3 regions of the Paenibacillus sp. NPDC057934 genome follow, and region 3 is predicted to be linked to each of the others. Evidence: predicted binding sites of a transcription regulator. Region 3 holds the regulator's gene; each other region holds the start of a gene.
The links. The regulator LexA, encoded in region 3, represses DNA repair genes until DNA is damaged. The targets are predictions, from matches to a motif close to CGAACATATGTTCG.
Positions count from the first base shown of each region.

Region 1: recA (recombinase RecA) is a predicted target of LexA. The motif match lies at 4,476-4,489, and genes of this name have one in related genera.
Region 2: addB (helicase-exonuclease AddAB subunit AddB) is a predicted target of LexA. The motif match lies at 9,139-9,152, and genes of this name have one in related genera.

Region 1 covers NZ_JBHVPB010000002.1:619,062-630,185, forward strand. Annotated here, with positions in the region: gene ACFVRY_RS07400 (DUF3388 domain-containing protein) at 1-105, shown strand, start outside; gene ACFVRY_RS07405 (RodZ domain-containing protein) at 132-1,103, shown strand; gene ACFVRY_RS07410 (hypothetical protein) at 1,188-1,349, shown strand; gene ACFVRY_RS07415 (YajQ family cyclic di-GMP-binding protein) at 1,545-2,036, shown strand; gene pgsA (CDP-diacylglycerol--glycerol-3-phosphate 3-phosphatidyltransferase) at 2,374-2,961, shown strand; gene ACFVRY_RS07425 (competence/damage-inducible protein A) at 3,004-4,290, shown strand; gene recA (recombinase RecA) at 4,563-5,627, shown strand; gene ACFVRY_RS07435 (regulatory protein RecX) at 5,744-6,481, shown strand; gene rny (ribonuclease Y) at 6,784-8,325, shown strand; gene ACFVRY_RS07445 (TIGR00282 family metallophosphoesterase) at 8,414-9,208, shown strand; gene ACFVRY_RS07450 (stage V sporulation protein S) at 9,410-9,670, shown strand; gene ACFVRY_RS07455 (dipeptidase) at 9,838-10,797, shown strand; gene pduL (phosphate propanoyltransferase) at 11,035-11,124, shown strand, end outside.
Region 2 covers NZ_JBHVPB010000005.1:49,435-60,558, forward strand. Annotated here, with positions in the region: gene ACFVRY_RS12565 (translocation/assembly module TamB domain-containing protein) at 1-884, shown strand, start outside; gene ACFVRY_RS12570 (Na/Pi cotransporter family protein) at 1,071-2,057, opposite strand; gene ACFVRY_RS12575 (class I SAM-dependent rRNA methyltransferase) at 2,151-3,551, shown strand; gene ACFVRY_RS12580 (helix-turn-helix domain-containing protein) at 4,282-5,352, shown strand; gene ACFVRY_RS12585 (ABC transporter ATP-binding protein) at 5,470-7,269, shown strand; gene ACFVRY_RS12590 (ABC transporter ATP-binding protein) at 7,271-9,010, shown strand; gene addB (helicase-exonuclease AddAB subunit AddB) at 9,239-11,124, shown strand, end outside.
Region 3 covers NZ_JBHVPB010000009.1:75,938-87,061, forward strand. Annotated here, with positions in the region: gene ACFVRY_RS20720 (SOS response-associated peptidase) at 1-447, opposite strand, end outside; gene ACFVRY_RS20725 (YjcZ family sporulation protein) at 894-995, shown strand; gene ACFVRY_RS20730 (L,D-transpeptidase) at 1,075-1,413, opposite strand; gene lexA (transcriptional repressor LexA) at 1,643-2,269, opposite strand; gene ACFVRY_RS20740 (LysM peptidoglycan-binding domain-containing protein) at 2,598-3,011, shown strand; gene ACFVRY_RS20745 (DUF896 domain-containing protein) at 3,122-3,295, shown strand; gene ACFVRY_RS20750 (hypothetical protein) at 3,377-3,895, shown strand; gene ACFVRY_RS20755 (HAD family hydrolase) at 3,938-4,723, shown strand; gene ACFVRY_RS20760 (FixH family protein) at 5,192-5,620, shown strand; gene metH (methionine synthase) at 5,709-9,170, shown strand; gene rnz (ribonuclease Z) at 9,302-10,240, shown strand; gene ACFVRY_RS20775 (TIGR01457 family HAD-type hydrolase) at 10,465-11,124, shown strand, end outside.

The DNA.
Region 1 (11,124 bases), on a different contig from region 3:
GAGTACAGCTTTGATGATTTTGATATCATTATTGAACTGCGAAATTCTCCTACCGAGGAGATTTTGTACGAGACATTCACCGGAAGCTACAATGAGGACCTATAAACATGAGAGAACAAGGAGGTGATGGTATGTCGGAACTGGGCCGGCAGTTGAAGGAGGCGCGCCTGCAAAAAGGCATGAGTCTTGACGATGTCCAGGAAGTTACGAAGATCAGAAAAAAATATTTGGAAGCCATCGAGGCGGGGGATTATAAGGTGCTCCCTGGAAGTTTTTATGTCCGGGCGTTCATCAAAACCTATGCGGAAGCAGTGGGGATTAACCCTGACGAGTTGCTAGAGGAACATGGTAATGTACCAGCACCTCCGGTGGAAGCGACCCCAATGGAAACGGTCATTCAAAAGCGTAGCCGCAGACCCGAGACGGAACGTAACGCCAAGTGGCTGCCGACGCTATTAATGTGGACTTTTCCAGTCCTGATTATTGTTGTCATCTATATGTATGCATCTAATCTGAATAAAGGCGAATCCAATCAGGTTGATCCGACCAAGCTAACAGATGCTCAGCAGGACCCAGCGACAGCTCAGACTCCACCACCGGCAGTGGGCAGTACAGCCAAGCCTACAGCCACTGAGGGGACTACCAGTGCGGAACCCACGCCGGAGCCTACAGTGCAGCCTACCCCTTCGCCGACGCCGCCTCCACAGGCCGTTACGGTCACTGAGGATCGCAAGTCAGGTAAGAGCACAGTCTTTAAAGTGTCTGCTTCTCCAGGAAGTGCGGTGCAGGTGAAGATTGCAGCAAATGGAGTCAGTTGGCTTGAGGTCTATAAAGGCTCTAACTCCAAGGGTGAGAAGCTTTCCTTTGGCAATACTGCGGCTGGAGATAATATGACATTCACGCTTGATAGCACAGGAATGTACATCAAATCCGGCTATTCGCCAGCAACAATCATTACGGTTAATGGTCAACAGGTGACAGACGGTAAGTCTTCGTCCCGCATTTTGCTTGAGCTGGATGAATCATCCGGCAGTAATGGTTCTGCGAACAGTGGTACAACGGATAGCAGTACAACGAATTCGGAAACCACTTCAACCGAGTAAACGGCAGGAATGCATAGGCTTTGGCTTTATGGGGAACATAAGAATGATTTACAGTTCTTACGCCAAAGCGAGGTGTATTCTATCATGACTGTCAGCTGGATTGTAGCAGGACTGGGTGTAATCGTTACGCTCCTGGGATATTACCTGACACCAAATGCCTGGGGTTATGGAATCCTCGGGTTCGGACTGGCGCATATTGTGCTGGGGATTCTGGACATGTTTCGGTCACCTTCCCGCAGCAGATAGGTCCTGCACTCAGGGAATCAAGCGTCTCCCGAGCTTTTGATGCCTTCGGGAGGCGTGTTTTTGTAGGAAGGGCAAAGCTCCACACTGTGGGGCTGTTTTTGTATGTCGGGTCATAGTTTTCTTCCATAATTAGACTTGGACAAATCTTTCTCATATAATAATAAAAGAATAAATGTAAGCAAAGGACGTGAAGTAATGGCTTCGGAAAGTTCGTTTGACATTGTATCAAAAATGGATATGCAGGAATTAACTAATGCTGTTCATCAGACAGAGAAGGAAATTGATAATCGGTTTGACTTCAAAAACAGCAAAAGTAGTTTGAAACTGGAGAAGGATGCGCTTATTATTTCCTCTGAGGATGAATATAAGCTGAACGCCGTCATCGACATTTTGCAGTCCAAGATGGTGAAACGCGGCATTACCCTTAAGAATCTGGATTTCGGAAAGGTAGAGCCTGCGTCGCTGGGAACAGTACGTCAACGCCTGGGTCTGAAGCAAGGGATTGATCAGGATAATGCGAAGAAGATCAATATTCTGATTCGTGATTCCAAGCTGAAGGTGAAGAGCCAAATCCAGGGTGACCAAATCCGGGTAACTGGAAAAAGCCGTGATGATCTGCAACAAATCATCCAGATTCTGCGCAAAGCTGATTTACCGCTTGATTTGCAGTTTAACAATTTAAAGTAAGATACTTGTGCCCCGCTGTGCTGTACCAGCACGCAAGCTTGCGGGGTGCTTTCTGTTTTTGTCGAAAGAGAGAGTATAAACATCTCGGATTCGCATCATCATAGCAATAGGGATGGTTGCTTGCTCTTGTGGCTCAAATTACATATGGATATTGCAGCAGTTATTTGAATAGATAGAGAGAGTAGAATCCAGCCAACTGTCCATGGCGCCCACAACATTTTGGGGATAAATGAGATGGGACAGCCGCTATTGCCTGCGGCCGTTTTATGGCTATAATATACTTGCGTAAGAAATGGTTAGAACACGATTTGGATGATTGATCAGGGGAGGAACTTCAGTGAATTTACCCAACCGCATCACGCTTGCTCGTATTTGTCTTATCCCTATTATGATGTTTTTTTTGCTGGTGGATTACAGTTTCTATCCAGAGCCGCTGCACTGGGGCTCATTCCAGCTTTCTGTTAACCATCTGGTAGCGGCGGTGATTTTCTTGCTGGCAGCCAGCACAGATGGAATAGATGGCTATATCGCCCGGAAGTATAATATGGTCACCAATCTTGGCAAGCTGCTCGATCCGCTCGCGGATAAGCTGCTGGTTACCGCTGTGCTTATCTCGCTAGTGGAGCTGGGCAGATGCGATTCTTGGATCGCCATTGTCATTATCAGCCGCGAATTTGCAGTCACTGGCCTTCGTCAGGTTGCGCTGCTTGAAGGCAAGGTGGTGGCTGCCAGCAAATGGGGTAAGATCAAGACGGTTGTTCAAATTGTCGCCATCTCCCTGCTGTTGCTCAATAATTTCCCGTTTCAGTTCATCAGTATTCCGGTTGACGATATCGCTATCTGGGCCGCAACGTTGATCACGATTTATTCGGGAATCGATTATTTTGTCAAGAACAAGGATCTGCTGCAGCTCCATAAAGCATAATAATGAACGGTCCATTCTATAATCAGGAGGCGTCAGCCCGCTATGAAAGCAGAAATCATCGCAGTCGGCACTGAGCTTTTGCTCGGCCAGATCGTTAACAGCAACGCCCAGTTCCTATCGACAGAACTTGCCGCACTAGGAATCGATGTTTATTTTCAGACAGTAGTCGGTGACAATAGCAGCCGCCTGCAGCAAGCGATCGAAATTGCTCGGGGTCGTGCGGATCTGATCCTCTTCACCGGCGGCATCGGCCCAACCGAAGACGATCTTACCAAAGACGCTCTAGCTGCAGCACTAGGTCGTGGTCTGCATATCGACACCTTGGCCATGGACCATGTACAGCGCTTTTTTGACACACGTAAGATTGTAATGACAGAGAACAACCGCAAGCAGGCTTTAATTATTGAAGGCACCACCCCGTTACCCAATGAAACTGGCCTAGCCGTGGGCATAGCCCTGGCGCATGAGGATAAATATTATATCGTTCTTCCTGGCCCCCCGCGTGAGATGAAGCCAATGTTCACGGACAAGGCCAAGCCATGGCTCCAGCAGCATGCATTGACGGACGAAATGCCGATCTACTCCAAAATGCTCAAGTTTGCCGGTATCGGTGAATCGCTGCTGGAGGACAAGCTGATTGATTTAATCCGTAATCAGACCGATCCAACGATTGCTCCTTATGCCAAGGAGGGCGAAGTGACGGTCCGTATTTCGACCAAGGCTCCTTCCGAGCATGACGCGCTGAAGAAGCTGGATGTTCTGGAAAAGCAGATTAAGGATATTCTTCCGGAATACATGTATGCGAACATTGACGTGCCGTTGGAACAATTGATTGTGGACTGGATGGCGGATGCAGGGCTGACTTTGAGTGCGGCGGAGAGCTGTACTGGCGGCCTGCTGATGGAGAGCATTACGAATATTCCCGGTAGCGCATCCATGTTTGCAGGTGGCATTGTTTGTTATTCCAACGACATCAAGAAGAAGCTCCTGAACGTACCGAGTGATTTTCTGGAGGGTACCAATGCTCCTGGCGCTGTCAGCCGCGAGGTTGCAGAGGTGCTGGCCGAGCAGGTGAGAATGATTGCAGACAGTGATTTCGGACTATCGGTTACGGGTGTTGCCGGGCCGGGCTATTCGGAGCGTAAGCCGGTGGGACTCGTCTTTATCGGAATTGCCGAGCGGAACCGGGAGACAGAAGTGTATGAGCTGAATCTGCAGGGGACACGTGAGAATATCCGGCTGCGTTCGGTAAAAGCACTGCTGTACCGTCTCTGGCGTAGGTTGGAGGAGCGGCAGGTGGAGACTCCGCTGGAAGGCTCCGACTTGTAATCCCTTTGGAAGACGTTGTATAATTGAAAACATACGGAAGAACCGTGGCGCAGAGCTTTCTATGCCGCGGTTTTTTGTTTGAGAATCATGGGAAGATACATTCTCCTGGCCGCGTCGCTCTTAATTTTTGCAACCGGAAGGGGGCTTACAATAAAAGGGAGAGGTAGGCCGAAAGTCAAAAAAAACGAATGTATGTTCGAAAAAAAGCTTGGCAAGGTCTTCAAAACACGTTATTATATATATTATAAACAACAGTGAAGGAAGTGGTCTGATTGTCAGATCGTCGTGCGGCGCTTGAGATGGCGCTTCGTCAAATAGAAAAGCAATTCGGTAAAGGTTCTGTAATGAAACTGGGCGAATCCACCCACATGCAAGTGGAAGTTGTACCTAGTGGAGCTTTGGCACTGGATATCGCTTTGGGGATTGGCGGATTTCCGAAGGGGCGTATCATCGAAGTATACGGACCGGAATCTTCCGGTAAGACCACAGTTGCGCTTCATGCAATTGCAGAAGTTCAGAAGCTTGGGGGACAAGCTGCGTTTATTGATGCGGAACATGCGCTTGACCCGAGATATGCTAGCAAGCTGGGCGTGAACATTGATGAATTGCTGCTTTCGCAGCCGGATACAGGCGAGCAGGCGTTGGAAATTGCTGAAGCGCTTGTCCGTAGTGGAGCGGTAGACATTATTGTTGTTGACTCCGTGGCAGCTTTGGTGCCAAAGGCAGAGATTGAAGGCGACATGGGGGATTCTCACGTAGGTCTGCAGGCTCGTCTAATGTCTCAAGCTCTGCGTAAATTGTCTGGTGCGATCAACAAATCGAACACTATTGCGATCTTTATTAACCAGCTTCGTGAGAAGATTGGTGTGATGTTCGGTAACCCTGAGACAACTCCTGGTGGCCGGGCTCTGAAATTCTATTCATCCGTTCGACTTGATGTACGTCGTGTAGAGAGCATCAAGATGGGGAACGATGTTGTGGGTAACCGGACGAAAATCAAGGTTGTGAAGAACAAGGTAGCGCCTCCGTTCAAGCAAGCAGATGTGGATATTATGTACGGTGAGGGGATTTCCAGGGAAGGCAGTCTTGTGGATATCGGTACAGAGATGGATATCGTAAACAAGAGTGGTGCCTGGTATTCCTATGAAGGCGAACGTCTTGGTCAAGGACGGGAGAACGCTAAGCAGTTCTTGAAAGAGCATCAGGAAATCGCCCTCGTGATTGAGAACAAGATTCGTGAAGCCAGCAATCTGACAACGATTGTGGCTGCTCCAAGTGAATCTGAGATTGCAGCAGAGCAGGAAGAAGAAGAGAATCTGCTGATGGAAATCGAATAGTCTGAATTGAATATTCGTTAAGATTAGGCGCCCTGTGAACGACATGACAGGGTGTCTTTTCATAATCATAGACGTTGAAGAAGATATACGATAATTGCAATGAGGTGACAGGCAACATGGTTATACAACTTGATTCGGAGCCGGAAGAGCAGGAGGAACAGGCGCTATCTGATTTTCCGGATGATGGGGTACTTGAAATCACGCGGGTAGAGCGGCAGAAAAAATCGGATCGTCGCTATATCATTCATTTCGGCCCTTATACCATGACCGTTCATGAAGATGTTATGATTAAATACCGGATGATCACAGGCAATTCTTTTATCAAGGCTGATCTGGAAGAGATTGTAGTTGCAGATGAGCGCCAGCGGGCTTACGTGGAAGGTCTTCGCTATCTGGAACGCAAGCCACGAACCGCACAGGAGATGGCTCGCCGTTTACGGCAGAAGGAAATAGGAGAGACTATTATTGCGGAAGTGGTGCAGCGGCTGCAGGAGGAACGCTTTATTGATGATCCGCTGTACGCCAAACAGTGGGCGGAGCAGCGCCTCACGAACCAGCGCAAGGGTAAGATGTGGATTCGCCAGGAGTTACGAGAGAAGGGGATCGACAAGTCACTGATTGCAGAAGCGCTGGAGAATATCAGCCCAGAGGACGAATTGGCGAGTGCACTCCAGACAGGACGCAAGAAGTGGAATATGATTCGCGGGGAAGTCGTCGACAAAAGGCGCAAGACGGGTGCCTTCCTTATGCGGCGCGGTTTTCCGGGAGAAATGGTGCGCCAGGTGATCAACATCTTGCTCCAAGAAGAGAATGCAGAAGGCGAAGAAGAGGATTCATACTTCATGGATTACTAGACTTGACTTTACTTAAGGGATGAGCTCTCTTGACAATGTCTTTTTATAAATAATAAAATATAACATGAATCGGCAAAAGTAAGAGACCTTTTTCCTTCCCAAAAAGGTGACTCGGTTTGCGGTTCGCATACAACTCATATGATATGTAATCGCCGGATATGGCGGGCAGTGTGCATGTGCAGCATGTGCAGTATGGCAATCGGTGAGGTTACCGGTTTTTTGTATGGTGATGAAACGGATAGTTGAACAACTGCACAAATTCCCAAGGCATACCTTGGAGGAACCAACGAGGAGGTGAACAGATGCCAACTTTGGCCTGGATCATTGTCGTTCTCGTTGTAGCTGCCTTATTCTTTGGGTTCGGTTATTTTATTCGTAAATCCCTTGCAGAAGCTAAAATTTCAAGCGCTGAGAAAGAAGCCGTAGTCATCGTGGAAAACGCGAGAAAAGAGGCAGAAGCGCTGAAGAAGGAAACGGTATTGGAAGCTAAGGACGAAGTCCACAGAATCCGTACCGAGGCTGATAAAGAAACTCGTGAACGTCGGAACGAAATCCAACGACAAGAGAGACGTTTGCTGCAAAAGGAAGAATCGCTGGATAAAAAAATGGAATCGCTCGAGCGAAAAGAAGAACAAGTAGCTAACAAAGAGAAACGAATCGATGAAACCCAACAACAAATTGATGTCATTTACAAAAACCAAGTGACTGAATTGGAACGTATTTCCAATCTAAGCATCGACGATGCAAGAAGTATTATTCTCAGCAATGTAGAGCAGGAAGTTCGCCACGAAACTGCACAAATGATCAAGGAAATTGAACAGCAGGCGAAAGAAGAAGCGGATAAGAAGTCCCGTGAAATCATTACACTCGCTATTCAACGCTGCGCAGCTGATCACGTTGCGGAGACAACCGTATCGGTTGTAACGCTGCCGAATGAAGAGATGAAGGGACGGATTATCGGTCGTGAAGGCCGTAATATCCGGGCACTGGAGACTCTCACCGGTATTGACCTCATTATTGATGATACGCCGGAAGCGGTTATTCTGTCAGGATTTGATCCAATCCGTCGCGAAGTGGCCCGTACGGCACTTGAGAAGCTGGTTGCAGATGGACGTATCCATCCAGCCCGCATTGAAGAGATGGTGGAGAAATCCCGCAAAGAAGTGGACGAACGGATTCGTGAATACGGTGAGCAGGCTACCTTCGAGGTGGGTGTTCACGGCTTGCATCCGGACCTGATCAAGATTCTGGGCCGCTTGAAATTCCGTACAAGCTATGGTCAGAATGTGTTGAAGCACTCCATGGAGGTCGCTTATCTGACAGGACTTATGGCCGGTGAGCTTGGGGAAGACATCGTGCTTGCAAAACGTGCCGGATTGCTCCATGATATCGGCAAAGCGCTGGATCATGAAGTAGAAGGCTCACACGTAGAAATCGGCGTCGAACTGGCGAAGAAGTACAAGGAACATCCGGTAGTTATCAACAGTATTGCGTCTCACCATGGTGACTGTGAAGCCACTTCGGTGATTGCAATGTTGGTTGGTGCAGCTGACGCATTGTCGGCAGCAAGACCTGGCGCTCGTCGGGAAACACTGGAAACGTACATCAAGCGTCTGGAGAAACTTGAAGAAATTTCCGAATCTTTCGAAGGTGTTGAGAAATCGTACGCCATTCAGGCGGGCCGTGAGGTTCGCGTAATGGTACAGCCTGAGAAGATTGACGATGCGGAAGCTTTCCGTCTGGCTCGTGATATTACGAAGATGATCGAGAATGAACTGGACTATCCAGGGCATATCAAAGTCACAGTAATCCGTGAGACACGGGCGGTAGAATACGCTAAATAAGCAAATGAAGAATAGTGGCCCCCAAGCGGGGCCATTTTTCTGTAAATACGATGTTTCAAACTAAGTGCAAATCTAGGAGGAGAGTCATATTAAAGTACTATTTATTGGAGATATCGTCGGCAATACTGGAAGAAAGGCATTGCGTGAAATGCTGCCTTCCCTGAAAAGCAAATACCAGCCCCACATCATTATCGTTAACGGAGAGAATGCTGCTGCTGGCCGCGGAATTACTTCGGCTATCGCGAACGAATTCTTCAACTGGGGTGTCCACGGCATCACGATGGGTAATCATACTTGGGATAATCGCGATATCTTTGAGTTTATTGACGATGAGCCCCGGCTGATTCGTCCGGCGAACTTCCCTCCGGGTACACCGGGTCGTGGATACACGGTAGTAAAGGCTAACGGCAAGCAACTAGCGATTGTGAATTTGCAGGGGCGCACCTTTTTGCCAGCTATCGATTGTCCGTTCCGCACTGGCGACGAGATTGTGGACGAGCTGCGCAGAGAGCACAACTGCATCCTGGTCGATTTCCATGCGGAAGCTACCTCTGAGAAGATTGCCATGGGCTATCATATGGACGGACGCGCGTCGATCGTTGTCGGAACCCATACACATGTACAGAGCAATGATGATGTGATTTTGCCTGGGGGAACGGCCTACTTGACCGATGCTGGCATGGTTGGTTCAAGAGAAGGAATACTGGGTATGGAAAGAGAAGCGGTCCTATATAAGTTCAAAACCCAACTTCCGTCACGCTTCGTCGTAGACGAAGGCAAGTGGCAGTTGCACGGTTTATTTGCAGAGCTGGACGAGGCTACTGGAGCAGCTACCAAGCTGGAGAAGATTCGCATGCGCGAAGGCGATTGGATCATGGATTAAGAGGGACGGTCAAAAAACAAGATGAATCGGGCGAAAGCAACGCTTTAGGATGAAGTGTGATCTTTTTTATATCGAAAAAGAGTATCTTTTGTACCAATTTGAGTAGAAGTAGCACGCAAAAAGAAGGAATTATTTCTTCTCCCGCGAATAACATCTACAGAGTGGAAGAACACCATCATTTTTCCCAGGGGAGGTACTTACATGGATGTATTAAAAGTATCAGCTAAATCCAATCCAAATTCCGTCGCCGGTGCATTAGCAGGTGTTCTTCGTGAACGTGGAACGGCCGAATTGCAGGCAATAGGAGCTGGAGCGCTGAATCAGGCAGTGAAAGCTGTAGCCATCGCCCGGGGATTTGTGGCACCAAGCGGTGTTGATTTGATTTGCATTCCTGCCTTTACCGACATTGTTATTGATGGAGAAGATCGGACGGCGATTAAACTTATTGTTGAACCGAGATAATAGAGATCGATTCGTTTAAAGCCTGTTTACTTTGGTAAACAGGCTTTTTTGCTGCATATGTACAGATAACACTCTGGGTCTCGGCATAGAATCTGAAGGAGGCTCCATCGTCCGGAGAGTGGCGGGTGGCAGCAGAAAGTGAGGGGAATGCTGTGAGGAAAGAGAACATGAAAGTGGCAGATTTCCACTGCGATGTACTGAGTAAAATGCAGCATTTCGGCGATATCGACTTTCGGAAGGATCCGCGGCTGGATGTGACGGCCGAGCGGCTGGCAGCGGGGAGTGTGGATCTGCAATGTTTTGCTATCTATTTGTCGGAGGGCAAGGGAAAGCCGGGGTTTGAGCGGATATTGGGTCAAATCGATCTTTTCCGTGAAAAAGTAGTCGGTTCAGGAGGCTTGCAGTGGCTTCGCTGGAAAGAGGAAGTGCAGAGTCAGGTCCTTGGAGCTTCTAGCGCAGGAATGCTCTCTGTGGAGGGCGTAGACGGTCTGGAGGGCAATCTGTTCTATGCCCAGCTTTGCTTTGAGCTAGGGGTGCGATTTCTGGGGGTCACCTGGAATTATGCCAACTGGGCGGCAGATGGGGTACTTGAGCGACGAAATGGAGGATTCACGGAAAAAGGTAGGAAGCTGGTGGAGTGGTGCAACCATAGCGGAATGCTGTTGGACGTATCGCATCTCTCGCCATCGGGCTTCTGGGAGCTTGCAGAGATAAGCGATCGACCGTTTGTTGCCTCTCATTCTAATGCGGCGGCGATATGTGGACATCCACGCAATCTGGTTGATGAACAGATAAAAGCGCTGATTGCTATGGATGGAAGAATGGGACTGACCTTTTTTCCGTGGTTTGTAGAAGGTGGGGGGAAGGCTGGACGAGAAGACCTGCTGAAGCATATTGAACATGTATGCAGCCTTGGCGGGGAACGGATTCTGATGTTTGGCTCGGATTTTGACGGAATTGACACCTGGGTAGAGGGGCTGGAGCATCCGGGAAAATACCCGGAATTTGCGGAGCTGCTGCTCCGGCATTATCCTGAAGAGCTTGTAAGCGGGTGGCTGTACGGGAACGCTATGACTTTTTTGGGAGAGAATTTGCCTTCGAAAGGGAGCAAGCATAGTCCTGCTTAGAAGATTACAGGTCTGAAACACGGAATGGAATCAAGACGCGGGCCAAACGCACAGGTTGTTCATATCAAGATTCACTCCTTGATTACAGTGTTCAATGAGTAATTATTATGCCTCTATGTGTCGAATACAAGAAATTATCTTAAAAAGTGACAAGGCTCCTTTAGGTTTTGGGTATTTAGTTGTATAATGTTCTGTGGCTTGTACAGATACTAGAGAAAATTCAAGGAGTGACTTACAATGAGCAAGACTGTACCCGTAGGTGTGTCGGCTAGACATATTCACCTTACGCAAGAGCACGTGGAGGCTTTGTTTGGCCCAGGCTACCAA
Region 2 (11,124 bases), on a different contig from region 3:
AAGGTAAATCTGCAGGTACTGTCACTCTGACTGGTAAAATTAAAGAGGGCGGCGCCACCGCGTCCAAAGCGGATATCCGCAACAAGAGCGTGGAACTGAAGCTTACCGTTCAGGATAAAGTACTGGTACTGATCGGACCTGAGGACAACTTTGTAGTGGTCACCGGTGAAGAGAAGGCTGTGCCTTCGGTAAGAGCGGTTATGGAGAACGGTGACGAGCGTGAGACCTCAGATAAGATCAAGTGGGAGATTACGGGCACGAATGCCGTACTCAAGACAAGTGCAAGCGGTCAAACCATTAAAGGACTCACTAAAGGCAGTGCGAGCCTGAAAGGGACGTATGCTAACAAGACTATTACAATCCCGGTAACCATCGAACAGAAGATCACCAAGATTGTAGTGGAGCCGGCTTCACTGGAAATGAACATCAAGAACAGTAAGACAGTTAAGGTCACGGCTTATTATTCCAACGGAAAAACAGGCAATCTGTCCAGCAGCATCAAATGGGAATCCAGCAATCCTGCAGCGGCTACGGTGAATGGTTCTTCCGTAAAAGCTGTAGGCGAAGGTACGACTACATTGAAAGGCTCCTATCAAGGCATTGATATCAGTCTGAAAGTCAACGTGATTCCCAAGCTGAGCAAGCTGACAGTTAATGAAACTCGCCTCCAACTGGCTCCAGGAGCTAAGCAGACGGTGGTGGTTACAGCTCTGTATGATACCGGTAAAACAGTTGATGTGACAGGTCTTGTAACCTGGACCAACTCGAAGCCATCGGTTGCAAAATGGTCGATTGGTAGCATTACAGGGGTGGCGAAGGGATCGACATCCTTTAAAGGCAAATTCGACGGTAAGACTGTATCGGTCTCTGTCACAGTCAAGTAATTGCAGCATTATGCTAAAAATAGTTGGAAGATGGAAAGAACTGCAAGCCTGACTATCGGGCCTTTGCAGTTCTTTTTTTATGACATGCATCTTTTCTTCTTTGTATTAGATGAAACGGCCCAATTGAAGTATAATAGTACAGCGACAGCAGAAGTGCCGGTAAGGTGTATGCCATGGAAGCGCATGTTAGGACTGGAACCGGGTCTCCAGCCTGGACCATAACTGCAGGTAGCACAGTGGCAAGACCAGTGCCGAGCAGACGATGTTGAAAATGGTCTGAGCGTGCGCAATCTGTGCGCCAGAACCTCCGCCAATCCAGGCGGAAAGACTTTGCAACGGGCCGATGAGCGGCAGGAACAGCAGTGCGCCGCCTACGTTGAGCGCCACATTCGTCCAGGCGACGAAGGTTCCGGCAATGGAACCCCCGATGGATGCGATCACGGCTGTGACGCATGTGCCGACATTCGCGCCCAGCACAATGGCAATCCCCACCTCAGTTGGCAAGGCCCCTGAGGTGGCAACGCCGATGGCCATGCCAATGACAGCAGCGCTGCTGTGTACAAGCGCGGTCAGGCAGGCACCGGCGACGATGCCCCAGAGGGCGCTTGTGGCTGCATGGTCCAGGAACCACCAGTACAAGCCGTTTTCCTGTAGCGCTGGGCCAATCGACTGCATGATTTTGATGCCCCACAGGACGAGTGAGAAACCGGCGATAGCCAGGCTAATGTATTGGAGCGGCGTGGATAATCGCTGGAGCGATGATGCTACAGGATGGTTAGGCGACAGCTCACCGAGGATAACCGCAGCACCCCATAGGCTGAGCGAGACGGCCAGCAGTGGCGAAGAATAGGAGCTGATCTGCAGTCCGATCAGTTCTGTAGTCAGGGAGGTGCCGATGTTGCTGCCGAGAATAATGCCCAGTGTGCGGGCATAGGTGAGCAGCCCGGCATTCACCATACCGATCGTCAGCACGGTGACGGCGGTGCTGCTCTGCAGCAGGGCGGACAGCAGACTACTGGCTATCATGCCTTTTAACGGTGTAGCCGTTGCTTTATTCAGGCCAGCCTTCAGCAGCGGACCGGCCAGTCGGGACAAGGACTTCTCCATCAGCTTCATACCGGCTAGAAAAATAACAAGACCATATATGACAGGGAACAACAGATCACGGATCATAACAACATGCTCCTTTGACTGGGGTTGTACACCAATATATGAAAGTAGCGCAGTGGACATGTATAAAACGATAAGATCAAGGAGTTGAAGTCATTGGCATCAGTAATTCTGGAACGTAGCCGTAAAAAAAGACTGGAGCAGGGCCATCCATGGGTATATGGCAGTGAAGTGGCCTCGGTGGAAGGAGAGCCACAAGCTGGCAGCTTGGTCGATATTATGAATCATCAGGGCCGGTTTCTGGCATCAGGGTACTATAACCCTGCATCGCAGATCCGGGTCCGGGTAGTGTCCCATCAGCATCTGGAAGAGATGGACACAGCGTTCTTCGTGGAGCGGTTCACGAACTGCCTGCGACATCGGAATCGCTTCCTCCCGGGCGCAGACGCGTACCGGTTGGTCTACGGCGAAGCCGATTTTCTGCCGGGACTGATTGTGGACCGGTTCGGAGACGTTCTGGTCGTGCAACTGCTGACGCTGGGCATGGACAAGCGGCGGGCAGAGATTGTAGAGGCGCTGGTGCAGGTGATGGCACCGCGCGGGATTTATGAGCGCAGCGACGTCAGCGTTCGCGAGCTGGAGGGGTTGGAGCAGGTAACCGGGCTTCTTTACGGGGAATGCCCCCGTCATGTGACGGTTACCGAGAATGGCCTGAAGCTGATCGTAGATATCGTGGAAGGCCAGAAGACAGGTTACTTCTTCGACCAGCGTGAGAACCGGGCCTCCATTGCACCGCTAATGACAGGCTGGGGGGAACGCAGCGGCATTACGCTGCAGGAGGTTGATGCAGAGGATGGCTCACGCCAAGTGTTGCCGGTTAACAAAAGCGGCAAGACAGTGACCTTCCCATACTGGGACGGCGCTACCGTATTAGAATGCTTCTCGCATACAGGAAGCTTTACCTTGCATGCCTGCAAATACGGCGCCAAGAAGGTGACCTGTCTTGACGTGTCCGCTCATGCTATTGAAAGCGCCAAGACCAACGTAGAGCTGAATGGATTCAGTGATCGGGTGGAATTCGTAGTCGACGATGCGTTCCAATACTTGCGCAATCAGGTGAAGGGGTTGGAAGAACGCTCCGAACGTGCTACCGCGGTAGCGGGGCAGGATTCTGGCGCCAAGGCAGCCAAGGCGGATACAGCCAAGCCGATGACCGCTGGCGGCGGACGGACCTTTGACGTGGTCATTCTGGACCCGCCTGCTTTTGCCAAGACAAGAAGTGCCGTAGCAGGAGCTTGCCGCGGATATAAGGACATTAACTTGCATGGCATGAAGCTGGTGAACGAGGGTGGATATCTGGTAACGGCAAGCTGCTCCTATCACATGCAGCCAGATTTGTTCCTGGAAACCATCGGGGAGGCAGCTAAGGATGCTGGTAAGGTACTCAGACTGGTCGAGTGGCGTGCTGCTGGCAAGGACCACCCGCAAATTCTCGGTGTGGATGAAGGACATTACCTGAAATTCGCGATCTTTGAAGTGCGGAGCAAGAGTAATTAAATCTCCCGTTAGGTACGCTGGATGTGCGAGCGAACCTAACATGTGAAAATGGAAGCTGCCCTCGTGGGCAGAATAAGAGTGTCGAGAACGTCTACGGACTTTTCGGCACTCTTATTTTTATGTGTGGAGACTTGCTTTGATTTGGTTTTATGTAAGACAAATTGTAAGTAAAGTAAAATAAAAGAAATTAACCAAGAGCTAGAAGAAACGAAAGGGAAGAGTTGGAGCTGTAGGAGCGAATGCACTCGCCTGAAAGCTTTCCGTAGGAAAGCCGGTATCGAAAGCATAAGCTTTAGACAGATTTCAACAGCAATATAGTGTGAACTTAAAAATCTAACGTCCTGGGTGGGTGAATTCCTCGTATACAAGGGCGTAACTTGGTGTACCTTGTGTATCCCGCGTTCGAGCTTAAGAGAAACTTTAATAACAGGAAAATATACCGTTAGATACTTACTTTCACTGTATTTTTCATGAATAGAGGGAATTTCTCCCGTTAAAAACCTCGTTTATCCCGCAATTAGCTAGTAATGAGGTGATTACAGGAGTTTTTCCAGTTGTTTGTAGAAAAGGAGCCGTTTTAATGAAAATAACATGAGTCATTCCCGTTATTCCAATCACCGCAGTGAAGACCAAGCCTTAAGTGAGAATCTTAAGTTCGTCTTATATGATTGATAATAATTCTCATTTGCGTATATAATGAACCCAAAGCAAGAGGAAGTGGGGCTAAGGGATGGAGCATAATGCGAATGTACACGACCATGAAAGAATAGATGCTAAAAAGACGCTTTCCTGCGAAGGGTTCAGTCATACTTACCGCCTTGACGGAGGACATTTCGAAATTAAGCCACCGGAAGAGATTGGGGCTGGGTCCTGCCGTAGTCTGCTCACCCGCGGTAATATTCAGATGACTAACTTCAGCCTTACTTTTAACAGGGACATACAGGCTAACGGAGAGTTCAACTCCCCGCGGACAGAGCTGGTGTTCTGTCTTGGGCACGGAATTGAATGGGGTACTTCGCTGAAGGGAGATAACTTTGGCATTGATACAGGGCAGAGCGCTCTGCTGTATGGTGGCGTACGGGCTGAGAATTGCCAGTATGTGCGGGATGCCAATTATCGTTTTCTCAGTATGGATATGAGCCCGGAGCAGTTCAAGCGGATGACGAGCGGGCTGACCGAGGATGAACGGCTCCGTTTTACCGGAAACGAGGCTGTGTTTTTCAACAAAAATAGAATTACGCCTGACATCCGGCTTGTTCTGTCGCAAATTTGGGAATGCCCCTATAGCGGAGGTGTTAGGGAGCTCTATTTGGAAGCGAAAATGCTGGAACTGTTCGCTGTTTACCTCAATGAATCGCTGTACGAAGTGGAGCGGATTCCGCAAACCGTTCGGCTATCCAGAGACGATATGGCCAGCTTGCAGCAGGCAAGGGAGATTTTACAGCGGGATTATATCGAGCCGCCGACATTAGCAGCACTGGCCCGGAACATCTGTCTCAATGAATTCAAGCTCAAAAAAGGATTTAAGGAGATGTTTGGTTATACCGTGCATGCTTATGTGATTGAACAGCGGATGCAGCAGGCACGTCATTTGCTGGAGCAAGGCAGCCTGACCGTAACGGAAGCTGCGTACCGGGTAGGGTACGGCAATGCCAGCCACTTTGCAGCAGCATTCCGCAAAAAATTCGGGGTTCGGCCTGGAGAATATGCCATTCGTTCCCGAGGTGCAGGTCCGAACAGGACGGAATGGATGGCTGACGATGATCAAAATGAGAATTTGCCCGGATTGCTCCCTTTTTGATTCATAATAATCCCGCAAGGAGTAGAGTTGGACAGCGATACTCCACTAATATAGTGCACAGAGAATGATTCTCAGTGCACTTTTTTTGCGCTTTTAAACCAATTGGGGGAAGATGTCGTGAGTAAAACCAAATCTGGCCTGCCCAGACTTTTGGAGATTGCCGGGGAGAAGAAAACTCTTCTGTTCCTGTCGGGTGTGTTCTCCTCCGCCAGTGCCGTGCTGATGCTAGTGCCCTATATATCAGTATATTTCGTGCTGGCGGAGCTGCTACGTCACGCTTCGGCGCCGGGACAGGCCGATGGAAGCTATATGATACAGTGGGGCCTTATTGCACTAGGAGGGCTAGTCTTAGGATTGCTGTTACTTTACGCCGGAGGCATGTGCTCGCATATTGCAGCATTTCGTATTCAGTACAATCTCAGGGTGCGGATGACGGAGCATCTCGGCAGGCTGCCGCTGGGATACCTCACAGGGACCTCAACCGGAGCCATCAAAAAAACGCTGGAGCAGAATGTAGAGAAGGTGGAGAACTTTATTGCACATAAGCTGCCCGATCTCATCAGCGCTCTGGTGACGACCATTGTGATGATCTTTGCCATGTTCTGGCTGAGTCCTCCGCTGGCGATCGCCTGTCTGGTGCCTATTTTGCTCGGCTTTGTTGCTCAAACGCTGTTGATGATGGGTAGCAGGGGCAAGGAAGGCATAAAGCTGTATTATGATTCCCTGGAACAGATCAATGCTTCGGCCGTGCAGTACATCCGGGGGATGCCTGCGGTGAAGGTTTTTGGGCAGACGGTCCATTCGTTCCGCAAGTTTTACAGTGATATGGTGAATTATCGTGATCACTCTTTGAAAATTACAGACCGATATCAGAATGGCTACATTATGTTCAAAACCTTGTTGTCTTCACTGTTCACCTTTATTTTGCCGGTAGGTGTTTTTCTGTTGAGCGGCCAGCCGGACAATATGTCTTTAGCTATAGTACTGTTGTTCTTTCTAGTCATGGCTCCGGGAATCTCTGCACCACTCTTCAAACTGCTGATGCTGGCCTCCAGTACGAGGGATATTGGGGAGGGAGTGGCACGAATGGATCAGCTTTTGGCGCAGGCCCCAGTACCGATTCCACAAGATCCGCAGTCACCGCGTACTTTTGACATCGAGTTTACGGAGGTGACCTTCTCCTACGGGAATCCGGAAGAACAGGCTGCTGATGCTCTGCGTGCGGTGTCTTTCCGAGCGAGGCAGGGCGAGGTGACTGCATTGGTGGGTCCTTCAGGGTCTGGAAAATCGACGGTAGCGAGTCTGGTCCCGCGCTTTTGGGACCCGCAATCCGGGATCATCAGCATCGGAGGTGTAGACATCCGCCAGATTGCGATGGATGAGTTAATGAACACGGTCGCTTTTGTCTTTCAGGAGACCTTTTTGTTCTATGATACGCTCTATGCCAACATCGCCGTAGGCAAGCCGGGAGCTTCGCAGGAAGAAGTGCAGGCTGCGGCGATAGCGGCACAATGCGATGATTTTATCTCCAGGTTACCGAAGGGCTATGATACGCTCATCGGTGAAGGGGGCGTCTATCTTTCCGGCGGGGAGGAGCAGCGCATTGCCGTAGCCCGGGCGATTCTTAAAAATGCGCCGATTCTTGTGCTGGATGAAGCGACCGCTTTTGCCGACCCCGAGAACGAGCATAAAATGCAGCTTGCCCTCACTGAACTGATGCGTGGCAAGACGGTTATCGTCATCGCCCATCGGCTGTCTTCGATCCGCGGGGCGGAGCAAGTTCTCGTGCTTCGGAACGGATCCATCGTAGAGCGTGGAAATCACGGAGAACTGATACAGATGGAAGGGCTCTACGCTCAAATGTGGCACACCTACAGTGATACCGGAGATTGGCTTATCGAAAAGGAGGTGCGTTGATATGAAAATGCTACGCAATATTACCGCCGGACATCCGGAAAAATTGCTTCAGCCTGTCCTCTATTCGCTCTTGTCCAATCTTGTGAATGTACTGCCCTTTGCCCTGATTATTGAAGCGGTACGACTGATTTTTGCACCTTATATTACGCCGGGCGCGGTATTACAAACTGAACGGCTGTGGTGGATTTGCGGAGGGCTTGCCGGTGCGATGATTCTGATGTATCTCAGTGAGATTCCCGCTTATCGTTCAGCTTACCGCGGAGCTTATGAGGTTGCTGCTCAGGGACGGGCTGAATTAGCCGAACATTTGCGGAAGCTCCCACTGGGGTATCTGACCCGGCGCGATCCTGGCGATCTGGCGAATATGATGATGGGAGACTTCACTTTAGTAGAAAGCGGTCTCTCCCATATGTTGCCCCAACTGGCTGGGGCTTTTGTATTGCCGATTCTTGCGCTGGCTGGGCTGATTCTGCTCGATTGGCGTATGGCCCTCTGCATGTTCGCTGCCTTGCCCGTAGCGCTGCTGATCATGGTTGTGACGACAGGGCTGCAGCGCAAGCTTGGTGCAGACCATATGAAGGCTAAACTGAATGCTGCCAATCGCCTGCAGGAGTATCTGAATGGAATACGTGTGATGAAGGCCTATAATTTGACCGGAGAACGTTTTGTCCGTCTTGACGATTCATTTAAAGTGCTGATGAAGGAAAGTATCAAGCTGGAGGGGATATTTGGACCCGTAATTCTGCTAGCAATGGCTCTTTTACGCGCGGGTCTGACGCTTCTAATCTACGTGGGTGTCCAGCTTCTGCTGGGTGGAGAGATTAGCATTCTGAATCTGGCGGTGTTCTTGATTATAGGGACCCGTATCTATGATCCGCTCAACACAGCGCTCTCCAATTATGCCGAATTCCGCTATAATGAGCAGGCAGGCGAACGGATTGTGGAGCTGCTCCATGAGCCGGTAATGACCGGGAACACCGAACCACTGCCCGCTGATCGCGGAATTCAATTTCATCAGGTGACCTTCAGCTACGGTGGGAAGCCGGTAATCAAGGATCTAAGCATTACGCTGCCTCAGGGTTCCCTTACAGCTATTGTTGGACCGTCAGGCAGCGGCAAAAGCACCGTGCTACGGCTGATCTCACGCTTCTACGATCCAGATGAGGGGCGCGTGCTGCTGGGAGGACGCAGCTTGCGGGAAATGGAGCCTGAGCATCTGCTGAGTTCGATTTCGGTGGTGTTTCAGGATGTGTACCTGTTCCAGGACACGATTGGCAACAATATCGCCTTTGGGCGGCCTGGGGCTACAAGCGAAGAGGTACGGCAGGCGGCCCAAATGGCGCATTGTCATGAATTCATCATGAAGCTGCCGCTGGGCTATGACACACCAGTTGGTGAGGGTGGAAGCACGCTATCCGGTGGGGAGAAACAACGCATTTCCATTGCCCGTGCCATTCTCAAAAATGCCCCAGTAGTGCTGCTGGATGAAGCCACCGCCTCGCTTGATCCGCAAAATGAAGCGGAGATTCAGAAAGGGATTGACGCCCTGATCGCCGGGCGGACGGTTATTGTTGTCGCCCATCGGCTTAAAACGATACGCGGTGCCGACAACATCATCGTATTGGAGGATGGCAGGCTGGTGGAACAGGGCCGTCATGACAGTTTGCTGGAGCGGGGTGGGCTTTACGCCCGATTGTGGACATTACAGCAGGAATCCAGTGGCTTCCGCATATCATCTTAGTATTACAATTGGTTTGTCGTTACAAGAGCCTGTCGTATCTATCAGATACGGCGGGCTTTTGCGCGTTTTGGTAGAAAGTTAGGAGCTATGTGCTGCCCGGAACAGTTGTAAAACATTTGAAGATCATCCAAACGTATGTTCCGAATGAAGGGGGATATGGTATAATGTTGGGACGAGTAAGTGACTGGAGTTACATTTTTTGTTTTGTTATGGGAGGAGTCTTTATTTATGTCGATAACCTTTTTAATAGGACGCTCGGGCAGCGGTAAGACAACTAAAATACGGGAGTCGATATCCTCTCAGCTAGCGCAGGAGCCGCTTGGTGCGCCAATCATTGTGCTTGTACCTGAGCAGGGGTCCTTCGGGGCCGAACGGGGCCTGCTCACGGCTGGTGGTGCCAGGGGCAGCATCCGCGCCCAGACCCTGAGCTTTTCGCGGCTGGCCTATCGGGTAAGGCAGGAAACGGGAGGCAGCGCAAGTCTTCCGATCAGTGAAGAAGGCAAGAAAATGCTTATCTATAAAATCATCAGTCGCCGCAAGGAGGAGCTGAAGCTGTTCGGACCCTCCTCGGATCGTCCGGGTTTTGTGGAACGGCTGAGCCAGTTGCATACCGAATTGAAGCGCTGTTGCATTGGTTCTAATGATCTGGATGAGCAATTGTCCAATATGCGCGATTCTATCGGTAATAGCCCTATTTTGGCGAGCAAGCTGGAGGATTTATATATCGTATTTAGCGATCTGGAGCAGGAGATGTCGCAGCTGTATATAGACGAAGAGGACCGGCTAGTCGAACTGGCAGAACAGATTCCGCTGTCTTCCTATGTTCGGGGTGCGGAAGTTTGGGTGGATGGCTTTCACGGCTTTACCCCTCAAGAATTCAAGGTGCTGCGGGAACTGATGCTGCATGCCTCCAGCATGACAATATCGCTTACGCTAGACAAGACGTATCCATCCGGCGGGGGGTTGCATGAGCTTGATCTGTTCCATCCGGCCGCGGTTACGTATATCAAGCTCCGCGGTATGGCGGAGGAACTGGGACTTACGGTCTGGGACGAGCTTTTGTCGCCTCCAGTGCTTCCACGATTCAAGGATAGCCCTGCGCTCGGCCATCTGGAGCAGGGCTATGACCGCCGCTTGGGTTGGAAAGGCCATGAGGAAACGACAGAATCCATTACTATTGGCGCTGCTGTTTCGCACAGGGCTGAAGTGGAAGGGGCCTTGCGCGAAATGCTCAGACTGGCACGGGATGAGGGTGCCAAATACGGTGAAATGGCGGTATTCATGCGAAACATCAGCGATTATGAATCGCTGGTGTCTCCGCTGTTCAACGATTACAAGGTACCTTTCTTCCTCGATCAGAAGGTGAATGAGTTGCATCACCCGCTGGTGGAATTCATTCGCTCTGGGCTGGATATAGTGAGGCGCCGTTGGCGTTATGAAGATGTGTTTCGCTGTGTAAAGACCGGTCTGCTTCTTCCGGATGACGGCAGCCTGAGTACTGAAGACATGGACAATCTGGAGAATTATGTGCTGGCATGCGGTATTCAGGGGTATCGCTGGACGGACGGACGTCCCTGGAGGGGCATTCCCAGCCTTTCACTGGAAGGTGGCAGGGCTGTAGACGAAGAATTGTTGTCCACAATGGAGAGATGTAGGGCGGCCATCGTTGGACCTCTGGGAGATTTTGAGAAGCGGGTGAAGAAAAGCCGTAGCGGAGAAGACCTCTGCCGGGCAGTATACATTCTCCTTGAGGATGCAGGTACGGCAGGCAAGCTGGATGAGATGAGCGCTCAGGCACTGGAATCGGGAAAGGCTGCTAGTGCCCGTGAGCACAGCCAGATCTGGAGTGCGGTGCTTGATCTGCTGGATCAGATCGTGGAAATGATGGGCCAGGAGAAAATGGAGTTTGCGATGTTCGCGGGTGTGCTGGAGACGGGTCTGGCCGAGCTGAAAATGGGACTGGTGCCACCGGCTCTGGATCAGGTTCTGGTAGGCAGCATGGACCGGACGCGTACTTCGGGTGTGAAGTATGCTTTTCTCCTTGGGTTCAATGAGGGTGTCGTTCCGGCACAATTCAAAGAAGACGGCATTTTGTCCGAGGGAGAGCGTGGGAT
Region 3 (11,124 bases):
GATAATCGTGCAGGTGGCTAGCTTCTGGCCTCTGGGGTCCATCCATATATCATATAGAGCAGCCATGGAGAAAATACCGCTGTCTCGCATGCCAATTCTCAAGGGCTGTTTGCGACCGTCTTCCTTTTTCCAATCGTAATAACCGTCTGCAGGGATCAGGCACCGCCGCGTCGCCACAAGTTTCTTGAACGAGGCTTTCTCCAACAAAGATTCTCCACGTGCATTAATCATCTTGCTGCCGATCTTGTCATCCTGCGCCCAGGATGGGACAAGGCCCCAACGGAGTTCACCGATTCGGTTGCCGGTGCCTGTGTGAATCACAGCCGGAATATGCTGCATGGGAGCGGCATTGTACCTGGGGGCGTAGTAAGGGATGCTGGCATCATTCGTAAGATACCTCAGCATTAGTTCTTCTATAGAGACTGTAATGGTGTAACGTCCGCACATGGTGGGAACCCTCCGAACATTGGTTTGTTACCAGTGTACTATACTTGCCCGCTAGAAATAAATAAGACCCTCCGCTGTGTGGACCTTCTACATTCCCCTCATATGTAAGCTTTCACCCCTAATGCAGAAGTACATTTTCTTTTCCAAATTGCCCATACTTAGTAGGATATTGTTACATATTCTGTTCTGTAGTCATTAATCTGAAGGAGGAATTCACATGGGTGCAGAACATTGTGGACCGGTAGTTAGTCCTTGGACATCTACAGGAACGATTTTGGTGCTTTACATTCTGCTTGTGATCATTTTGAGCATTTGCTGGATCTAATAAAGAGAAAGCTGAACTAAACTGACAATAAGCTAGCCGGTAAGAAAAATCACCCTATCCTAAGGGCCGACCTGTTGTTGCTGCAAAACCTGGTTTCTTCATAGAAAAGGAGGAATTACTCATGAGTCAATTTGCTGGTGGATACGGTTTGGGCACATCTACTGCTGCGATCTTGGTTCTCTTCATCTTGCTGGTTATCATCACTAAATCTTTCTGGATTTAATTTGATTACATCCCCATGTTCAAGCCGCCAGACCATGTCTGACGGCTTTTTGCATGTCAAATATTCTAACACCAGGCGTTTAACGGCGGATAGTCACTCGAGTCCCAATGGGGACCAGCGCAGCAAGTGCCAGTACATCCTGGTTAAACATTCGAATACATCCGTGCGAGACCAGATGTCCGATCGAAGAAGGGTCGTTCGTCCCGTGAATGCCATAATGCGGCTTGGAAAGTCCCATCCAGAACACACCGAAAGGGCCCCCGGGATTGGGCTGTTTGTTAATGATCGTATAATCTCCCTCTGGCGTTGTAGTTAGCATGGTTCCGATTCCAACAGGGAAACCTCTGACGACAGAATCGTTGTCCAGCAAATAAAGCATCCGTTGTGTCAAATCGACGATAATTCGGTAATTGGGCATGAGATCAGCACTCCTTTACAATCAGGATATGTGCGGAGTGTGGGTGTCGTTAATGCGAAGCGGTGATGGAAAATAAAATGTAAGGTTTTATCAAAGAATTAGAGAGGACATTAGTATCAACCTATCGAGATTTATACTGCTGCTTATATTTCCGTGAAAGTGAGAGGGTATAGGAGAAAGACTGCTCCGTAGGACGGAACAGCCTTCTAATAGAGTCATTAATGATAGTTTAGTGGACATCCCGGAACAATCCGATGACTTTGCCCAAAATGCTTACCCGATTCAGGCGAAGTGGCTCATAGGATGGATTCTCCGGCTGGAGGCGAATATGATCACGTTCCTTATAAAAGGTCTTGACGGTAGCTTCATCCTCTTCAGTCATAGCGACAACTATATCACCGTTGTCTGCCGTCTGCTGCTGGCGCACAATGACATAATCGCCGTTCATAATGCCAGCATCAATCATACTGTCACCAAGAACAGAGAGCATGAACACTTTGTTGTCACCAACATAATGCGTTGGGAGCGGGAAATAGTCCTCAATGTTCTCCGTTGCGGTGATAGGCACCCCGGCGGTAACCTTACCTACAACTGGAACACGAGTAATCGTCTGGGCAAATTGATGGACATTTTCCGAGTCTTCCTGGCCAAGCAGTTCAATGGCACGCGGCTTTGTCGGATCCCGGCGGATCAGGCCTTTCTTCTCAAGACGGTCCAGATGACCGTGCACCGTGGAACTGGAGGCGAGCCCTACAGCTTCACCGATTTCCCGTACGGAAGGAGGATAACCCTTGCTGCGGACTTCGTTACGTATAAATTCCAGGATCGCCAGCTGGCGACTCGAAATCTTTGACATCAGAATCAACCCCATATAGTAATGTTTGGGAAAATTATAACATAGAACTGCCGTTCGCACAAACATAAGTTCTAACGTTATCAATAGTTTAAGAGAGGGGAACAGGGGTGAGAACGGGAAGGACAACCGTATCTTCAATAATTGACTAGCATGTTGAAGAAATGAGCAGGAGCAGCAAGGGGAATTTGCATGTCAGGAGCATTTTTTGCATCCAAAAAGGTAAATTATAAATAGGGGAACGATTGTTCGAAATTAGTATTGATCAAAACACATGTTCGTGTTATATTGTTTTTGAAAGTAAGAACAAGTGTTTGGAGGATGATGAATCATGTTAAAGTACAGTACATACCATAGCATCTATGACGAGGGCACAGAAGTTAACTCTGCAGGACAAACTTTAGGTTCCGGAGTAATAAATAGAATTCAAGAAATCGCCAAGGTACTGTCGGATGGATTAAGTCTGTTGTTAAGAAAATTTAACTTCTATAAGATAGCTCTCTTTTTACTGCTGATTATTGCAGGATTTACAGTAGTTGGTAATGTGTTTGCTGGACCCGTTAATCTTGCGAAGCAGGAGAAGAAAGTGGTTGTTGCACCAGGGGATACACTCTGGAGCATTGCTCTCAAGAATAAACCGGCCAATATGAAGACAGCCGTATATATAGAAGGAATTAAACGATCGAGCCAATTGACGGACAGTCATATTCGAGCAGGAGATATTATAACAGTGCCGTTATTTTAAGAACATCATGATCATAGATAGAAACAGCTTAGAGCTTGCAGGGGGTAAACCTTGACAAGCTCTTTTTCTCATGGCAAAGTTAGAATGAATTTATTAGGGAGGCGAAATCGTTGGATATAGATGTATTGGTTGCACGAATTAATGAATTGGCACGCAAGCAGAAGAGCGAAGGCCTGAATGAAGAGGAAATGGCTGAACGCGCCAAGCTACGTGAAATTTACCTGGGTAATATCCGCAGCAATTTCCGGTCCCAACTGGATACTATTGAGTTTGTAGATAAATAAGCGCTGAACAAGAAGCAGAGGCTTCGCATGAACCCTCTGTTTCTTTTCATAGATATTTCAGGATGACTAGGGGGAAATGACATGGCCCGTTCTTGGGAAAGAATGGTTCAACGCAATTCACAGCAACTCAATAAGCAAAGAAAGAAACAGGGCAAGGATACTATTCATTCCGCGAACTCCACTACAAAGACCAGCGATGTATTCAAGGGTCGCAATATCATATTGCCCGTTGCTCTCGTTGCACTAGGTGTGCTGTATTGGATCATCGGTACTCTGGATCAAAGTGGAGGTAGCGTCTTCATGCACTGGCTAGGCGTTGGGCTGTACTTGCTGCTGGCAGCTATGCTGTATTTCCGTCGTCCTTTCCTGAAGGTAGAGCGAAACAGATTGTCTACCATCAAATTCAACCGCGAACGTTGGCTGCCTGCTACCGATATTGAGAAGATCACACTTTCGCGTAGTGCGGTCACGATTAAGTATAAAGGCAAACGCACCACGTGGATGTTCTCCAAGCTGATTAACCGTTATGACACGGCTGCTATGGGTGAACGACTGCAAGAATTCGGTAAGGTCAACAACATTCCGGTAGAGCAATTGTAAACAATATAGAGCAGTTCACTTCAGGGAGAGGGAGTTACGTAAATGCCGATTACCGCTGTACTGTTTGATTTGGACGACACGCTGCTATGGGATGAACGCAGTGTAGAGGAATCGTTCCTTTCTGCTTGTGAGGGTGCAGGAGACGCAGTGGATCCCCATGAGTTGGAAGCTGCTGTACGTAGGGAAGCCAGGGGCTTGTATGAATCCTATGAGACCTTTTCGTTTACTAAAATGATTGGGATCAATCCGTTTGAAGCACTTTGGGCCAACTTCAGCGCCGGTGAACAGCCTGAATTCCGTCAGTTGGAACAGCTGGCACCGGTCTACCGTAAAGAGTCTTGGCGACGGGGGCTGGCGTCGCTTGGTGTAGATGACGAGGTCCTTGCCGAGACGCTCGCAGCTAAGTTTGCGTCCGAACGCCGCAGTCGTCCTTATATGTACGAAGAGACTTTGCAGGTATTGGAGCAATTGCGCGGCCAAGTGAAGCTGTTGCTGCTAACCAATGGTTGTCCTGCACTTCAGCAGGAGAAACTGGATGGCGTGCCGGAACTGATTCCTTATTTTGATCATATTGTGATTTCTGGCAGTTTTGGCAAAGGCAAACCGGATGCTTCGATTTTCGAGCATGCCCTTGGCCTGCTGGACATTGCACCGGAGCAGGGAGTCATGGTCGGTGACAAGCTGACTACCGATATTCTTGGCGGTCTGAGTGCAGGCATTACAACCGTCTGGATTAACCGTACCGGTAAGGACAAAGATCCGGCAATTACGCCGAACTATGAAATCGGGCATCTAACAGAGCTTCTTCCACTGGTACAAACTCTGTAAAGAACTTTTTGAATAGGACCGCCTCCAGAAGTAGTTTTTCTACGGATGGGGCGGCCTTTTCTATTACTAGTATGTTAATGAAGCAGTCTTTCCTTCCTGAAAAATTGAGAATAATGTGTATAATAGAAAGAGAATGATTACACCGAGGGCTCCATGCAGCAATGTTTGATGCTATAAAAATGAACTTAAAAACTTCAGATCATGGTGAAGTGACGGAAGGGGATTTTGGAACTGTAGGAGCATAGCGTCCGCCTGAAAGTTTTCCGCAGGAAAGCTCTCATCGGAAGCATGGGCTGTCACCGGATTTCAACCGCAATCAGTGGTATAAATCAAGAAATCCGGGGACAACAGCGGCCGAAAGTCCAAACATTCACTGGAGTCACAGTACAACCTAGAAAGGAAAATCTTAAGTTCAGTATATATAGCATCTCTAGTAATAAGATAACCATTATATCAGGAGGGCTTCAGATGTTGAACCCGAAGAAAACGGTCTCATTATTAGGTATTGCATTTACATTGCTACTGGCAGGCTGCGCCTCTGGGACAGGTGGGAGAGGGCATGCCGGTCATTCTGTAGATATGTCTATGGAGCCGATCAAAGTAGAACTAGAATGGAGCCCGGCTGAAGTTACAGTGAGCAGCCCGGTTACATTCGAAGCTACGGTAACCCAAGAAGGTAAACCTGTGGATGATGCCCGGGAAGTGCTTTTTGAAATCGTTGGCAAAGATGGAAAGACCGAAAAGATAGAACTAAAAGGGTCTTCGACAGGAGACGGGAAGTATACCGCAGAAGGAACCTTTGCCGAGGAAGGGCTTTACAATGTGACCTCTCATGTATCTGCACGGACACAGCATTCCATGCCGAGCAAGGAGCTTTCCGTTAAGTCGTTGCCATAATTACGACAGCATGACTTGAGCAACTAAGAATCGGCAGAGACGGACGGAAGACTTTCCGAATTCTCTTTATTCTGATAAACTTACTCTAATGTTTTACTGGGGGGATAGGAACGTGGCTAAATATACACTTGCTGAGAGCTTACAGCAACGAATTTTGATTCTTGATGGCGCAATGGGGACCATGATCCAGCAGGTCCCGCTTACTGGAGAAGATTTTGGTGGCGAAGAACTGGACGGTTGTAATGAGATGTTGGTGCTTACAAGGCCAGAGGTTATTCAGACAATTCATGAGCAGTACCTGGAAGCAGGCGCTGATCTCATCGAAACCAATACATTTGGAGCTACATCAGTCGTCCTTGCGGAGTATGATATTCCGCAGCGGGCACGCGAGATTAACCTGGCAGCTGCCAAGCTGGCGCGCAATGCTGTCGAAAAGTATGAGACTCCAGACCACCCGCGTTATGTAGTTGGCGCTATGGGTCCTACAACCAAGACTTTGTCGGTAACCGGCGGTGTCACGTTTGCGGAACTGGTGGACAGTTATGAGGAACAGGCAGTTGCTTTGATTGATGGTGAAGTCGATGTACTACTGCTAGAGACTTCACAGGATACCCTGAATGTTAAAGCGGGTAGTATCGGAATCCGTAATGCTTTTGAGAAGACTGGTATTACACTGCCTGTTATGATTTCGGGTACGATTGAGCCGATGGGCACAACACTCGCTGGCCAGAATATCGAAGCCTTTTACATTTCACTGGAGCATTTGAAACCGATCTCTATTGGCCTCAACTGTGCGACTGGACCAGAGTTCATGCGCGATCATATCCGCACGCTAGCGGATATTTCATCATCTGCCATCAGCTGTTACCCCAATGCGGGTCTGCCGGACGAGAACGGACATTATCATGAATCACCGGATTCTCTTGCCCGTAAGATTGGTGCGTTCGCCGAAAAGGGCTGGCTGAATATCGCAGGCGGCTGCTGCGGAACAACACCGGAACATATCCGGGCCATGGTAGAAGAATTATCGAAATTCCCGCCACGTGAGCTGAACGGCACACATCCGCCTGCTTTGTCGGGGATTGATCCAGTCTATGTCGAGGATGGCAACCGTCCTTACATGGTCGGAGAGCGTACGAATGTACTGGGCTCACGGAAGTTCAAGCGCCTGATCGTGGAAGGGAAGTATGAGGAAGCTTCTGAAATTGCCCGGGCCCAGGTCAAGAGTGGTGCACAGGTAGTTGACGTCTGCGTACAGGACCCTGACCGTGACGAGAGTGAAGATATCAAGGAGTTCTTGGAACTCGTGGTTAAGAAGGTTAAGGTTCCGCTTATGATTGACACGACTGACCCGAAGGTTATTGACCTTGCCTTGCAGTATTGCCAGGGTAAAGCGATCATTAACTCCATTAATCTTGAAGATGGTGAAGAAAAATTTGAGCATGTCACGCCGTTGATCCATAAATATGGTGCTGCTATTGTCGTCGGAACAATTGATGAGAGTGGACAAGCAATCAAAGCGGTAGACAAGCTGGCGGTAGCGAAACGTTCCCATGATCTGCTTGTGAACAAGTATGGTCTGTCTTCGGAGGATCTTATTTTTGATACGCTGGTCTTCCCGGTTGGAACAGGGGATGAGCAGTATATCGGTTCCGCGAAGGAGACGATTGATGGGATCCGCATGATCAAAGAGGCGTTGCCTTCCGTTCATACGATCCTTGGGATCAGTAACGTTTCATTTGGTCTGCCTGAAGCAGGGCGTGAGGTGTTAAACTCCGTGTTCCTGTATGAATGCACCAAGGCTGGACTTGACTACGCTATTGTGAATACTGAGAAGGTGGAGCGTTATGCTTCCATTCCTGAAGCTGAGCGGATCTTGGCTGAGCAACTGATTTATAATACGAACGATGATACCCTGTCCGCCTTTGTCGCTGCATTTCGTGGCAAGAAAATCGAGAAGAAGGAGAAAATCTCCAATCTCTCGTTAGACGAGCGTCTGGCTTCGTATGTTGTTGAAGGGACGAAGGAAGGTCTGATTCCTGATTTGAACGAGGCACTGACCAAAGCGTCGCCGCTGCAGATTATCAACGGTCCTCTCATGGCTGGTATGTCTGAGGTCGGAAGATTGTTTAACAACAATGAGCTGATCGTGGCTGAGGTGCTGCAGAGCGCGGAAGTTATGAAGGCTTCAGTTGGACATCTGGAGCAGTTTATGGAGAAGGACGAGACTGCGGTCAAAGGAAAGATCATGCTGGCCACCGTCAAAGGGGATGTGCATGACATTGGCAAAAACCTGGTGGAGATCATCCTGTCCAACAATGGTTACCAGATCGTCAATTTGGGTATAAAAGTACCACCGGAAAACATCATCGAAGCGTTCCGGCGCGAAAAAGCAGATGCCATTGGCCTTTCAGGACTTCTGGTGAAGTCGGCTCAGCAAATGGTGTTGACCGCACAGGATTTGCGGAACGCTGGGATCGATGTGCCGATCATGGTCGGTGGCGCCGCGTTGACACGCAAATTCACCAAGACTCGCATTCGTCCAGAATATGATGGACTGGTGCTGTACGCTAAGGACGCCATGGATGGACTGGATATTGCCAACCGGCTCATGAATCCGGAGGAACGGGCCAAGATTGAAGAAGAGGTTCGTGCCGAAGCTGAAGCAGGTGCTACTGTAGCGGTGAAGACAGAACTGCCAAAGCTGACCCGTGCGGTTCGCTCGAATATCTCACCGGATGCACCGGTCTTTACACCACCGGATCTGGATCGTCATGTCCTGCGCAATTATCCGCTGGGGCATATCGTTCCTTATGTGAACTTGCAGATGCTGCTGGGCCACCATCTCGGACTTAAGGGCTCGGTGGAAAACTTGCTCGCTGCAGGGGACAAGCGTACAGTGGATCTAAAGGCGACGGTAGATGATATTCTGCATCAAGCGATGGTGAACGGAACGATTACGCCACATGCGATGTACCGCTTCTTCCCGGCCCAGTCTAAGGGCAATGATATTCTGATCTACGATCCGCAGGATACCTCCAAGGTACTGCATACCTTTACTTTCCCTCGTCAAGGGGTTGAGCCATTCCTGTGTCTGGCCGACTTCCTGAAGCCAGTCGATAGCGGTATTATGGATTATGTTGGATTCCTTGTGGTGACGGCTGGACACGGCGTTCGTGAAATGTCCACGGTGCTGAAGGATAAGGGCGATTATCTGCGCTCCCATGCACTGCAGGCAGTTGCTCTTGAGGTGGCGGAAGGTCTGGCGGAGCGTGTCCATCACATGATGCGGGATACTTGGGGCTTCCCCGATCCTGCGGATCTGACCATGAAGCAACGTCATGGCGCCCGTTATCAAGGGATTCGTGTTTCCTTTGGTTACCCGGCTTGCCCGGATCTGGAAGATCAGGGGCCGCTGTTCAAACTGATGTCTCCTGAAGATATCGGCGTTGAGCTGACTGAGGGCTTCATGATGGAACCGGAAGCTTCTGTCTCTGCGATGGTATTCGCGCATCCTGAAGCGCAGTATTTTAACGTAGAGAAGCAGTAATTTCTTCTTGATGATAGCCGGAATGAGGGTGATTATAAGTCCTCTCCGGCGAAGCCTCCCGGTTACGGGAGGTTTTTTGCTGGAATAATAGAAGAACGGGCAAGACACAATGCACAGAAAGGAGGAGAGCTATGGAAATATACTTTTTAGGAACCAATGCCGGGGTGCCGACCTTGCAAAGAAACGTGACGTCGATTGCCTTGCGTCTGCTGGAAGAGCGGCGTAGCTTCTGGATGTTTGATTGCGGGGAGGGGACACAACATCAGGTACTTAGCTCCCCGCTGCGACTAGGCAAGTTGGAGAAGATCTTCATCACTCACTTGCATGGTGACCATTTGTTCGGACTGCCTGGACTAATCTCCAGTCGCGGCTATCAAGGGGGCACTGGCCCACTGACTGTATATGGACCTCCAGGGTTGAAAGCTTATCTCGAGATCTCGTTGTCCGTCAGCCAGTCCCGCATCCCTTATAAGCTTGAGGTCGTGGAGCATACCGGGGGAGTTGTGTTCGAGGATGCGAGCTTTCGTGTGGAGGCGGGCCTGCTTGAACACCGGATTGACAGTTACGGATACCGTGTAACGGAAAAGGACAGCCCCGGTAGCCTCAACACTGAACGTCTGCTGGGCTATGGACTTAAACCGGGCCCGTTGTACGGCAAGCTGAAGAAAGGGGAAGCCGTAACAACACCGGATGGTCTAGTGATCCAGCCTGCCGATGTTGTCAATGAGCCGAAGCGCGGACGTATCGTAACAGTGCTTGGGGATACAAGACCCTGTAAGGAAGCCCTTCGCCTTTCACTGGATGCGGACCTGATGATCCACGAAGCCACTTTTGCTCATGATCTGGCAGAAATGGCCCATCAGTATTATCATAGTACGGCAAGGCAGGCTGCGGAGACTGCCCGCGAAGCCGGAGCACGTTCTTTGCTCTTAACCCATTTCAGTTCCCGGTACATTTCATTTGATGAATTGGCTCCGCTTCAGGAAGAGGCACAAGCCGTTTTTCCGGAGACACTATTGGCCGAAGAGTTCTGCACATTTCCGGTGTGCCGAAGAGCGCCCGGAAAATAATTATTTTCCGGGAAAGCGCAGGAACTGACAGCCTTGTCCAAAAAATGCCGGAACCCAAACCGGGTTCGATTTGGGTCGACAAAGTGCGTTGAAATATAAAGACTTTATGGTGAAAGTTGTATTGGATTAATCGGGATGCCTTATAACATAAGGAAATATTTATTTCATATCATGATTAATTCATAACATTAAATATAGTACTTGCCATTGGCAAAGGAGAAGCTATGAATAAAATCTCAGGATTGCTAATCGATCTCGATGGAACCTTATATCACGGGCATACGATGATTGCTGGCGCGGATAGCCTGATTGCTGGCTTAAGAAAAGCCAAAGTCCCCTTCTTGTTCGTAACTAATAATTCTTCGCGTACAGCGGAGGACGTGGCGGCACATCTGCGAGGTATGGGAATCGAAGCCAAGGCTGATGAAGTATGCACATCCTCGCTGGCGGCTGCCCGCTATATTGCCGAGGAATCGCCGGGGGCATCCGTGGCGATACTTGGAGAAAAGGGTCTCAAGCAGGCTTGTGAAGAGGCCGGTCTGAATATTGTGACAGAATCGCCACAGTATGTCGTTCAGGGAATCGATCGTTCCTTTACATATGACAAGCTGGCACAGGCCCAGCGCTGGATTTTGGGTGGTGCCCGATCCATACTGACGAACCCGGATCTTATGCTGCCAGGTGATGGAGGAATCATGCCAGGTGCAGGAACGATCGGCGCTGCTATTGAAGCAGCCACCGGGATTGCTCCAGTGGTTATTGGCAAACCCCATTCCCACTTGATAGCATATGCAACAGATCGGCTGGGAATTGAGCCAGGAGATGCTATCATGGTTGGAGACAACATGCGGACAGATATCGCGGCAGGTGCACGTGCAGGCTGT